DNA from 2 places in the Simplicispira sedimenti genome. Region 2 is predicted to be linked to the other one. Evidence: riboswitches for the same ligand, from Rfam matches in the RefSeq annotation. Region 2 holds a riboswitch; the other holds the start of a gene.

Region 1 (5,799 bases), on a different contig from region 2:
CGGCGTTGGTGTTGATGCCAAAGCGCCCCCACTCCATGGCCATGGCGCGCGTCATGTGCACCACGGCGGCCTTGCTCATGCAGTACACCCCAATCTGCGGCAGCACCTTGAGCCCCGCCATGGACGCCACGTTGATGATGCGCCCACCGGTAAAGCTGCCCGGCGCCGCGCCCTGCGAGCGCGCCAGCATGCGCTTGCCCACCTCTTGCGCGACGAAGAACGCGCCCTTGACGTTGGTGTCGAAGACGTAGTCGTAGTCCTCCGGCGCGACATCCTGCAGGCGCTGCGTGGTGCTCACGCCCGAGTTGTTGACCAGAATGTCGATCGAGCCCATTTCGGTCTCGGCGTGCGCCACGGCGGCCTTGATGGAGTCGTGATCGGTCACGTCCAGTTCGACCACATGGGCGTCGCCGCCCTCGCCTTCGATGCGTGCGCGCAGCTCCTTGAGTTTTTCGATACGGCGGCTCGCCAGCACCACCCCTGCGCCGGCACGTGCCAGGGTTCGGGCAAACTGCGCACCCAGGCCGCTGGACGCGCCGGTAACAAAGGCAATGCGACCGGACAGATCGATGTTGTAGGCCATTTAGAGTCCCTCCACTGAACAAAATAGAACGGTCGTTCGATTGTCTGTATTCCTTGCATACAATCAGTCACCCGCCGGACAGTGGCTGTGCCCCCTGTTTGCAGACAATCTGCCCCATTATCAAACGCCCGACGAGAAGCACATGACAAACGAAGAAATCCTCGCCCAGTTTGGCCCCCGCGAGTCCATGGAATACGACGTGGTGGTCGTTGGTGGGGGCCCAGGGGGCCTGTCCACAGCGATCCGCATCAAGCAACTGGCAGCAGAGCGCGGCCAGGACGTCTCGGTCGTGGTGCTGGAAAAAGGCTCGGAGCCCGGCGCGCACATCCTCTCGGGCGCCATCATGGACCCCAAGGCGCTGACCGAACTCATCCCCGACTGGAAGGAAAAAGGCGCCCCCCTGAACCAGCCCGTCACCGACGACGCCTACAGCTTTTTGAGCGAGCGCTCGGCCTTTCGCGTGCCCAACATGTTCCTGCCGCCGTTTGCGCACAACCACGGCAACTACATCGTCAGCCTGGGCGCGGTCACCAAGTGGCTGGGCGAACAGGCCGAGGCCCTGGGCGTGGAAATCTTCCCCGGCTTCACCGCCGCCGAAGTGCTCTACAACGATGACGGTTCCGTCAAGGGCGTGGCCACCGGCAATATGGGCATCGGCAAGGACGGCGAGCCCACCGACAACTTCCAGCTCGGCATGGAACTGCTGGGCAAATACACCATCTTTGCCGAAGGCGCACGCGGCCACCTGGGCAAACAAGTCATCGCCAAGTACCAGCTCGACGCAGGGCGCGACCCGCAGAGCTTTGGCATCGGCATCAAGGAACTGTGGGAAATCGACCCCAAGAAACACCAGCCCGGCTTTGTGATGCACACCGCCGGCTGGCCCATGGAGAACGACACCTACGGCGGCGCCTTCCTGTACCACCTGGAAGGCAACAAGGTGGCCGTGGGCTTCGTCACCGGCCTGGGCTACACCAACCCCTACCTGAGCCCGTTCGAGGAATTCCAGCGCTGGAAGACCCACCCCAACATCCGCTACTACTTCGAGAACGAGCAGGGCGAAGTCACCGCCAAGCGCCTGTCCTATGGCGCGCGCGCCATCAACGCCAGCGGCCTGAACTCCCTGCCCAAGACCGTGTTCCCCGGCGGCGCGCTCATCGGCTGCGACGCGGGCTACCTCAATGTCAGCCGCATCAAGGGCAGCCACGCTGCCATCAAGACCGGCATGCTCGCAGGCGAAGCCGCCTACGAGGCCGTCACGGCTGGGCGCCAGCACGACGAACTCAGCGCCTACCCCAAGGCCTTCGAGGAAAGCTGGCTCTACACCGAGCTGAACAAGGACCGCAATTTCAAGAACTGGTTCAAGTACGGCCTGACCACCGCCACGCTGATGAACGGCTTCGAGCAGTTCGTGCTGCGCGGGCACATGCCCTGGACGCTGCACCGTGACAAGGCCGACCACCAGTACCTCAAGCCCGCCAGCGAGTGCAAGCCCATCGAGTACCCCAAGCCCGACGGCAAGCTGACCTTCGACCGCTTGAGCAGCGTGTTCATCAGCAACACCAACCACGAAGAGAACCAACCGGCGCACCTGACGCTCAAGGACGCCAGCGTGCCGGTGAAGATCAACCTGGCCCAATACGCAGGCCCCGAGGCACGCTACTGCCCGGCCGGGGTGTACGAGTTTGTGGGCGAAGGCAGCGACAAGCGCCTGCAGATCAACGCGCAGAACTGCGTGCACTGCAAGACCTGCGACATCAAGGACCCGACGCAGAACATCGTGTGGGTCACGCCCGAGGGGGGCGGGGGGCCGAATTACTCGGGCATGTAATCAAAAACCATAGCGCTTCGCGCTGAAGGGGCCTGCGTTGCAGGCCCTTTTTATTGGAATTTCAAACAGCGGACAACGGCAGATCCGCTTTTTTCAGCGTGCGCAGCACAAAGCTGGAACGGCTGTGGCGAATGCCCTTGATCTTGTAGAGCTTCTCGCGCAGCAGGCGCTCATAGTCGCGCGTGTCCTTGACCACCACACGCAGCAGATAGTCGTAGTCGCCCGACACCAGGTGCGCCTCGATCACCTCGGGAATGCTGGCCAGCGTTTCGCCGAATTTCTCCAGCGTGTTGTCGGAATGGCTGTCGAGCGTGACCTGCACCAGCACGGTGTCGGCCAGATCCAGCGCCTGGGGGTTGAGGCGCACGGTGTAGCCCTCGATCACCCCGGACTCCTCCATCTTCTTGATGCGGCTCCAGCAGGGCGATGGGCTCAGGCCCACGGCCTGGCCAATCTCTTGCAGGCTGGCGCGGGCGTTGGCCTGCAGTACGGCGAGGATTTTTTTGTCGAGTCGGTCCATGCCACGGATTATTCTGCACACAACGCCATGAGAGCAAATTTTGCTGTAACAAAGGCTATTTACTGGAAACAAAGCAAATTTGCCTGCCAACCCCCTGGCATACTTTGCTGCATCAAGGCGCTCTTACCGGAACGCATGAAATGCCAAGGCCCCGGCTGGTTACCGCCAGTCGGGGCGCTTGCTTTTGGGGGCCTGCACCGGGGCCGACGCAGACAAAAATCCCTGCGGTGCGGCGGGCATTGCAGGTAGAATCGCGCCTTCGTCAGGAGAGAGTGCTCCGCCACCCGCGAGCAGCACCGCCGAAGGCGCAGGCACCCGCCGAACGCTCAGGCAAAAGGACTGGCAACCGCCCGCAGGGATGCGGGCGTTCCCTTGCTGGAGAGAGGTGGCCGCGCGCAACGCACAGGCCACCCACCGAAGGAGCAAGCCGCGCGGGCCAGCCAGGGCGCAGCGGTGAATCTCTCAGGTAAAGCGGACAGCAGGGCAAATCCCGTGGCATTGGTGCCACGGCCCCCATTTGCCCTGGAGTTCTTATGTCCGCACCTGCCGCCGCCCCCCTGCTCACCACGCCCCTCAACGCGCTGCACATCGAACTGGGCGCCCGCATGGTGCCGTTCGCCGGTTACTCCATGCCCGTGCAGTACCCCGCAGGGCTCATGGCCGAGCACCTGCACACCCGCCAGGCCGCAGGCCTGTTCGATGTGTCGCACATGGGCCAGCTGCGCCTGGTCGGCCCCGATGCCGCCGCCGCATTTGAAAGCCTGATGCCCGTGGACGTGATCGACCTGCCCGTGGGCAAACAGCGCTACGGCCTGCTGCTGAACGACGAGGGCGGCATCATCGACGACCTGATGTTCTTCCGCATGGCGCAGGACGAGCTGTTCGTCATCGTCAACGGCGCCTGCAAGGTGGGCGACATCGCCCACATCCAGGCGCGCATCGGCCAGCGCTGCCAGGTGGTTCCGCTGCCCGACCATGCCCTGCTCGCCCTGCAGGGCCCGCAGGCCGCCACGGCCCTGGCACGCCTGGCGCCCGGCGTGGAAAAGCTGGTGTTCATGACCGGCGGCCAGTTCACGATCGCGGGCTGCGACTGCTTCGTTACGCGCAGCGGCTACACCGGCGAAGACGGCTTCGAGATCTCCGTGCCCGCCGCGCAGGCCGACACCCTGGCGCGCGCGCTGCTGGCCCAACCGGAGGTCAAGCCCATCGGGCTGGGCGCACGCAACTCGCTGCGCCTGGAGGCCGGCCTGTGCCTCTACGGCAACGACATCGACACCACCACCACGCCCGTGGAGGCCGCGCTGAACTGGGCCATGCAAAAGGTGCGCCGCACCGGCGGCGCGCGCGCCGGCGGCTTCCCCGGTGCCGACAAGGTGCTGGCCCAGCTCGACAACCCCGCCAGCGTGGCACGCAAGCGTGTCGGCCTCGTGGCCCTGGAGCGCGTGCCCGTGCGCGAGCACACCGAACTGCAGAGCGAAGGCGGCCAGAAGATCGGCGAGGTCACCAGCGGCCTGCTCGGCCCGAGCTTCGACAAACCCATTGCCCTGGCCTATGTGGACGCCCAGCATGCCGCCGTTGGCACGCGCGTCAACGCCATCGTGCGCAGCAAGGCCGTGCCCATGGAGGTCTGCGCCACCCCCTTCGTGCCCACGCGCTACTACCGCGGCTAACGCCCCTGGCGCAGGCTACATTCCGGATTCCCTTCATCTTTCAGGAGCTTTTCCCATGACCATCAAATATTCCAAAGACCACGAGTGGATCAACGCCGCTGATGCCAACGCTGCCGTGGTCGGCATCACGCTGCACGCCCAGGACGCCCTGGGTGACGTGGTGTTCGTGGACTTGCCCGCCGTGGGCACCACGTTTGCCCAGGGCGACGTGGCCGGTGTGGTCGAGTCCGTGAAGGCTGCTGCCGATGTGTACATGCCCGTTTCGGGCGAGGTGGTGGAAGTGAACGAGGCACTGCGCGCCGACCCGTCGCTGGCCAACTCCGACCCGCTGGGCGCGGGCTGGTTCTTCAAGGTCAAGCTGTCCGAGCCCGCCCAGCTCGACGGCCTGATGGACGAGACCGCGTATTCGAGCTTCTCTGCCAGCGCCTGAGCGCACCGGCTTTAAAAACCATAGCAGCCAGCGCACGCATTCAGGCGCATTCAGATACAAAAATATTTGAATCCGCCTGAATTCGGGCGCAAGCAGCTCCTATTTCAATAGCACTCCAGACTGGTTCCGCCATGCAGATGCCCGCCGCCCTGCCCTTGTCCGCACTCGAAAACACCACCGAGTTCCTGCCCCGCCACATCGGCATCGACGCGGCCGACGAAGCGCACATGCTGTCGGTGATCGGCGAGGCCTCGCGCCGCGCCCTCATCGACGGCATCGTGCCGCGCTCCATCGCGCGCGGCCAGGCCATGGACCTGCCGGCCCCGGCCACCGAGAACGCCGCGCTGGCCGAGCTCAAGGCGATCGCCTCCAAGAACAAGCTGCTCAAGAGCTTCATCGGCCAGGGCTACTACGGCACGCACACGCCCGGCGTGATCCTGCGCAACATCCTGGAGAACCCCGCCTGGTACACGGCCTACACGCCCTACCAGGCCGAAATCTCGCAGGGCCGCATGGAGGCGCTGGTCAACTTCCAGACCATGGTGTGCGACCTCACCGGCATGCCGATTGCCAACGCCTCCATGCTCGACGAGGCCACCGCCGCCGCCGAGGCCATGACGCTGGCCAAGCGCTCGGTCAAGGCCAAGGGCAATACCCTCATCGTCAGCGGCGACTGCCACCCGCAGACCATCGAGGTCATCCAGACGCGCGCCGCGCCGCTGGGCCTCACAGTCAAGGTGGTCCGCTCGGGCGACGAATGGATGG
Region 2 (5,799 bases):
TCGATGCCGAGGACAAGGCCCTGGTCAGCGCCATCATCCACATGGCGTCCAGCCTGGGGCTGCAAACGATTGCCGAAGGCGTGGAGACCGAGGACCAGCGGCGTTTCCTGCAGGCGCAGGGCTGCGATGAAATCCAGGGCTACCTCTGCAGTCGCCCGCTGCCCGCCGCGGAGTGCGAACGCTTCTTGCGCACCCAACTGCGCCTGCCTTCCGCCGCAGCCACGACCATGGGGTGAGTGGCTGAACGGCGGCGTGCGGCGCTGCGGGATCAGACCGCAGGCAGCAACCGGGGCTGGGGCGTTTGCGGCATGCCGGTGAAGGCGAAATCCACCTCGGGCACGCGACCGCTCACGATGTCGGCCAGCGCCTTGCCCGAGCCGCAGGAATGCGTCCAGCCCAGCGTGCCGTGCCCGGTGTTGAGGAACAGGTTGGGCAGCTGGGTGCGGCCGATCAGTGGCACATTGCTGGGCGTGGCAGGGCGCAGGCCGGTCCAGAACTCGGCCCGCGTGGTATCGCCCGCGCCGGGGAAGAGCTGCTCGACGCGGCGCACGATGGCCTCGCAGCGTACCTGGTTCAGGTTGCGGTCGTAACCGTTGAGTTCGGCCGTGCCGGCAATGCGCAGGCGGTCGCCTTGTGCGCTGGTGTAGCGCGAGAACACCAGCTTGTACTCGTCGTCCGTCAGGCTCACCTGGTGCGCCAGGCGCGCATCCTTCACCGGCAGCGTGACCGAATAGCCCTTGGCCGGGTAGATGGGCAGGCGGATGCCCAGCGGCTGGGCCAACAGCGGGCTGAACGAGCCCATGGCGAGCACATAGGCGTCGCCGCGCATGCGCTCAAAGCGCCCCTCGGCGTTGGTCAGCTCCACATGGTCGATTTCGCCGCCCGCCGTGCGCAGCGCCGTGATGTGCGCGCCCATCTGGAAACGCACGCCGGCCTGCTTGCAGAGCTTGGCCAGCTCGCGCACGAACAGGTTGGCATCGCCCGATTCGTCCTCGGCCGTGTAGGTGGCCCCCGCCAGTTGCGGGCGGATGTGGCGCAGCGCAGGTTCGATGCGCACCGCCTCGTCGGCGCTGATGACCTGGCGCTCGCAGCCCAGCTGGCGCATCTGTTCGGCCGGGCCGAGCGCGCCGTCGAATTCCTTGGGGTCGGTATAGAAATGCAGGATGCCCTGCGTGCGCTGGTCGTACTGGATGCCGGTGTCGCGGCGCAACTGCTGCAGCGCGCTGCGGCTGTAGGTGCCCAGGCTGACGATCTGCCGGATGTTGTGGCGCGTGCGCTCGGGCGTGCAGTTGCGCAGGAAGGACAGCCCCCAGAGCCACTGGCGCATATCGGCACGCAGGCGGAACAGCAGAGGTGCGTCCTCCTGGCCCAGCCACTGCAGCACCTTGAGCGGTGCGCTCGGGTTGGCCCAGGGCTCGGCGTGGCTGACCGAGATCTGGCCGCCGTTGGCGAAACTGGTTTCCGCGCCCGGCGTGGCCTGGCGGTCGATGACGGTCACTTCGTGACCCTGTTGCTGGAGGTAGTAGGCCGAGGTCACGCCGAGCAAGCCGGCGCCGAGGACGATCACGCGCATTTTGAGAGCCTTTTAAGGTTCTGGCGCTTGTCAGGCGTGCGCGAGCAGCTATATTTTTGATAGCGTGCAGTTGGCGCGTCTGCCAAGCTGCCGCTCCCCCTGTCCTTGTTACCTGAGAGATTCACGCCGTGCCAACGCGGCACGGGGCTTGCTCCTTCGGTGCGCCACGGCTGTGGCGGCTCTCCAGACGGCTTTGATGATGGTGCAGTACGGAACCTGAGCGTGTATGGGAGTTTGCGCCTTCGGTGAGGCGGCATGGGCCGCCTGCTCTCCTGCATGGGCCATTCTAGGCGCGCGTGCTGGCTAATGCATCACAACAGATGCTTATGGGGCATCGGCCGCGCGCGTCGCGCAAGGCGTCAGTTGCGGTAGGGATTGCCCGGCTGCCGATCGTAGCGGTTGGGCACGCCATCGCGGTCCCGGTCGCCACGGGGATGGCCTCGGCCCCGGCCGTCGGGTGTCGGGTCGTGGCGGTTGGAGATGCCGTCGCCATCGCGGTCGCGGTCATAGCGGTTCGGCACGCCATCGCGATCCCTGTCACCGCGGGGGCGGCCTCGGCCATCGGGCGTCGGGTCATGGCGGTTGGAAATACCGTCGCCATCACGGTCCCGATCCCGATGGTCGGGTACACCGTCGCGGTCACGGTCCGCGTAGGGGCGGTGGGGCATGGGGCGGCCATCGGGCGTCGGGTCGTAGCGGTTGGGGATGCCGTCATGGTCGCGATCCCAGCCGCCCGGTTGCATGTGCCACTGGCCGCCGCGTTCCACCCACTCGGGCGCACGGTAGCGGTAGCCGGGGCGTGCCTTGATCCAATAGCCTTCTACCCACACATGATGGTGGCCGCGCCACTCCCAGTGGCCGGGCACCCAGACCATGTTGCGTCGGGGGGGCGGCATTACCTCGTAGCGCGGTGGCGGCGGGGCCGTCTGGATGACGATGGTGGCCGTGGTGCGGGCCTGCGCGGGGGCCGTGAATGCGCAAAGCGCCAGCAGGGCGATGGATGCCGCGGCGAGGGTGGTGCGTGCCATGGGGGTCTCCTCACAAGTGATTCCTTGCGGAACCGGAAGCTCTATCGTGCGGGAATTGCGTAAAGCCAATGTAGCTGTCCGGCGAAGAGTTGTGTAGGCATGTTTCCCGAAACGCTATTGGGCGGCGTTGCCGTGATATTTCGCACACAGCGTCAGCGCCAGCCCACCAGGGCACTGACCACCAGCAAGGCACACCAGGCCGGGTGCCTGCCCTTGGTGGCGAAGCCCACCAGCAGCGCGCAGGCCGGAAGGGCGAGCGTAGTGGTGTGGGCGACCCATGCCGCAAGATCCTGCTCCCAGGGGCCGCTCCCCAGGCGCCAGAGCAGTGCGCTCAGGGCCCAGCCCAGCACGGTCACCAGATGCCAGGAAGCCCACAGGATGCGCACCTGCCGCTCGCGCAAAACCGGGTACCCGGCCGTGGGAACAAGCCCGTGTGTGCGCAGCGTGCGAAAGACCAGGACTTCGCCAAGCACGGAATGGATCAGGCCGACCAGGGCGAGGCCTGCGGCTGCCAGGAGGAGCGGGTTGTTCATGGCAAGGAGCTTTCAATGGCGGTTTCAGGAATACCAGCGGCGCGGGTGTGCACCCGTGCCCCGAGCCGGGTGAGCAGGTGCATCAGGCCCATCCACATGCGATCGAACGCGGGCATCTCGCCCGGCACCTGCGCCAGATGGCGCCCCAGCACGCGCTGGTGCTCCGGGGGCGTGATGGGGGGCGGCTGCTTGGTGCTGAAATCGAAGACGGCCTGGGTGAAGGGCTCCAGCTGCCAGGCCTGCATGTCGGCCAAGGCCGGGGCCAGCTCGGCGCTGTAGGTTGCCAGTGCCAGGTCGGGCCCGGCCAGCCCCAGCGCCTGGTAGGCCTGCAGCACCAGGGCGTCACGCTGCGGGTCGGCGGCGGGGCGCAGCAGCGCCGACCAGGCGCGTGTCATCTGTGTCCGAAAGCCTTCCGAGAGCTCCCGCGTGCAGCCGAAGTCGAGCACGCCCACCGTGCCATCGGCGGCGAACAGGAAGTTGCCGGGGTGCGGGTCGGCATGCACCCGGCCGAGCCCGAAGATGCAGTGCATGAACCAGTCCCACAGGTGCTGGCCGGCCCGGTCGCGCAGCGCCTGCTGCGGCTGCGTGGCCAGCCAGGCGTCCAGGTGCAGCCCCGGCAGGTACTGCTGCGTGAGCACCTGGGCCCTGGTGTGCGACAGGAGGGGCCGCGCCATCGCCACGCCGGGCAGCGCGGCATGTTCGGCGAACCATTGCAGTTGCTCGGCCTCCTGCAGGTAGTCCACCTCGCGCAGCAGCGTGGCCTCGATCTCGTCCATCACGCTGTCCATCACCGGATCGGTGGGCAACGGCAGATCGGTGTGGGCCAGTGCACGCAGTGCCGCGCGCGCCAGTTGCATGTCGCTGGCGATGGTGGCGGCGATGCCGGGGTACTGCACCTTCACGGCCACCAGGCCCTCGCCAGGCAACTGTGCGCGGTGCACCTGGCCCAGGCTGGCGGCGGCGAAGGCAGTGGGCTCGAACTGCGCGAACAGCGCCTCGGGCTCCTGCCCGAAGGCCTGGCGGAACACCCGACCCACCAGGGCGCGGTTGAGCGGCAGCGCCTGGTGCTGGGCGCGTGCCAGCTCGTGGCGCACACCCTCGGGCAGCAGCGTGGGGTGCATGCTCAGCAACTGCGACACCTTGAGCGCCGTGCCGCGCAACTGCCCCAGCGCACCAAAGAGGATGCGGCCCACGGCGGCCTCGTGCTCGGCCTGCGCCTGGGGCGACGGCGTGCGCAGGCGCTGGCCCAGGCGGGCGGCGCCAATGCGTGCCGCCGCCACGCCCGTGATGGCGCCGCGCGCCAGCCGGCTGGTGCGCGGCGCGTCAGCGCTGTCCATGGTCTGCCAGCCGCTGCAGCATGGCCCGCACGATGCGGCGATGGAAGGGCGTGACGACCGCCATGTAGGCCTGCCCCAGCGCGTTGTGGATGTGCACCACGGTGCTGACCGCGAGCGTGGCGGGCGCATCGCCCGGGCGGTGCTTGCTCAGCGACACCTGCACGTCCAGGTGTTTGTCGTCCTGCCCCAGCACCACCTCGGTGTCGTTCAGGTGGCGGATGAGGAAGATGCCCACGCGGTCGCCCACGCGGTAGTCGCCCGGGGCGCGCCCGCTGGCGGGCGGGTGCGCGTCGTGCAGCTGGCCCAGGTCTTTCAGGCCCACCAGGCGCACCAGCCGGTTGCGCAGGGCCATGAGCTGCTGCGTCCAGCGCGGCGTGCGGGCCACCACGTCCAGCCAGGTCTGGAGTGCCGTGCGGGCGGGATGGGGGTCGGCCACCTCGTAGGCGTCGAAGAACTGCGCGCCGGGCATGGCGGCGTGGATGGCCGTGCCGGGTGGGATGGCGATGGATTTCACGGTGGCGGGGGATGTCATGCGGCCTTCTTTTTGCGCGGGGTGGCAGGGGCGGCAGTCCCGGCCGTGGCGCGCGACTTGCGCGGCGCACGGGTGGTGGTGGCCTGGGGCGGTGCGGCGGGAGCCGTGGCTGTGCGGGGGGGGCTGCCCATGGCCTGCTGCGCCATGTGCAGCATGCCCAGCAAGCCGCTGCCGTGCTGGGCCAGGCGCGCCATCTGGCTGCGCAGCACGAAGCCGCCGAGTTGCAGCACGCGGTTGATGAGGCCGCTGCGCAGGGTCTGCACCAGCACGCCCAGCGACAGGTCCACCAACTGTGCAGTGTCGGCGAACTCGTCGGAGGTGTCGGCCAGCCAATAGCTCACCACTCCGGCAAGGTAGTCGGTGTAGAGCCCGCCTGCCATGCCCTTGAAATCGCAGGGTTCGATCTCGCCCGCCGCCTCGGCCGCATCCAGGAAGCTGGTCACGGCCTCGCGCAGGGCCTGTCGCGCCGCCAGGGGCTCGGCCAGCAGGGTCAAGGGGGAGCGCCGGGCCAGCGCGCGCACTTGGGTCACGAACTCGCGGTCGGGCAGCAGACCTTCGAGCACAGCGTCCGTCAGGCGCTGGAGCTTCTCCTGCAACTGGTAATCGGTGAAGCAGGGCGTCTGCAGGGTGTCGGCCAGCGCTTGCTGGATCACCGCGTCAAGGTAGCCCAGCACGATGCGGTCCTTGGTGGGAAAGTACTTGTAGATGGTGGCGTCGCCAATGCCGGCGGCGCGTGCGATGTCCTTCATCGTCGTGCCGTCGAAGCCCTGGCGGGTCATCAGATCCACCGCGCTGG

The links. A riboswitch is a leader RNA that binds a small molecule or an ion and turns the genes downstream of it on or off. The one in region 2 is predicted to bind glycine.
Region 1: it holds a riboswitch for glycine, as region 2 does, so the genes downstream of both, gcvT (glycine cleavage system aminomethyltransferase GcvT) here and MJ602_RS08340 (D-amino acid dehydrogenase) in region 2, are expected to answer to the same signal.

What each region holds. Positions count from the first base shown of each region.
Region 1 covers NZ_JAKVIJ010000016.1:3,792-9,590, reverse strand. Annotated here, with positions in the region: gene MJ602_RS15205 (SDR family oxidoreductase) at 1-583, opposite strand, end outside; gene MJ602_RS15200 (electron transfer flavoprotein-ubiquinone oxidoreductase) at 726-2,414, shown strand; gene MJ602_RS15195 (Lrp/AsnC family transcriptional regulator) at 2,476-2,934, opposite strand; glycine riboswitch at 3,188-3,286, shown strand; glycine riboswitch at 3,300-3,423, shown strand; gene gcvT (glycine cleavage system aminomethyltransferase GcvT) at 3,468-4,604, shown strand; gene gcvH (glycine cleavage system protein GcvH) at 4,660-5,034, shown strand; gene gcvP (aminomethyl-transferring glycine dehydrogenase) at 5,166-5,799, shown strand, end outside.
Region 2 covers NZ_JAKVIJ010000006.1:77,439-83,237, reverse strand. Annotated here, with positions in the region: gene MJ602_RS08345 (EAL domain-containing protein) at 1-236, shown strand, start outside; gene MJ602_RS08340 (D-amino acid dehydrogenase) at 269-1,573, opposite strand; glycine riboswitch at 1,663-1,770, opposite strand; gene MJ602_RS08335 (YXWGXW repeat-containing protein) at 1,933-2,601, opposite strand; gene MJ602_RS08330 (hypothetical protein) at 2,754-3,134, opposite strand; gene MJ602_RS08325 (ABC1 kinase family protein) at 3,131-4,471, opposite strand; gene MJ602_RS08320 (DUF2867 domain-containing protein) at 4,458-5,003, opposite strand; gene MJ602_RS08315 (TetR/AcrR family transcriptional regulator) at 5,000-5,799, opposite strand, start outside.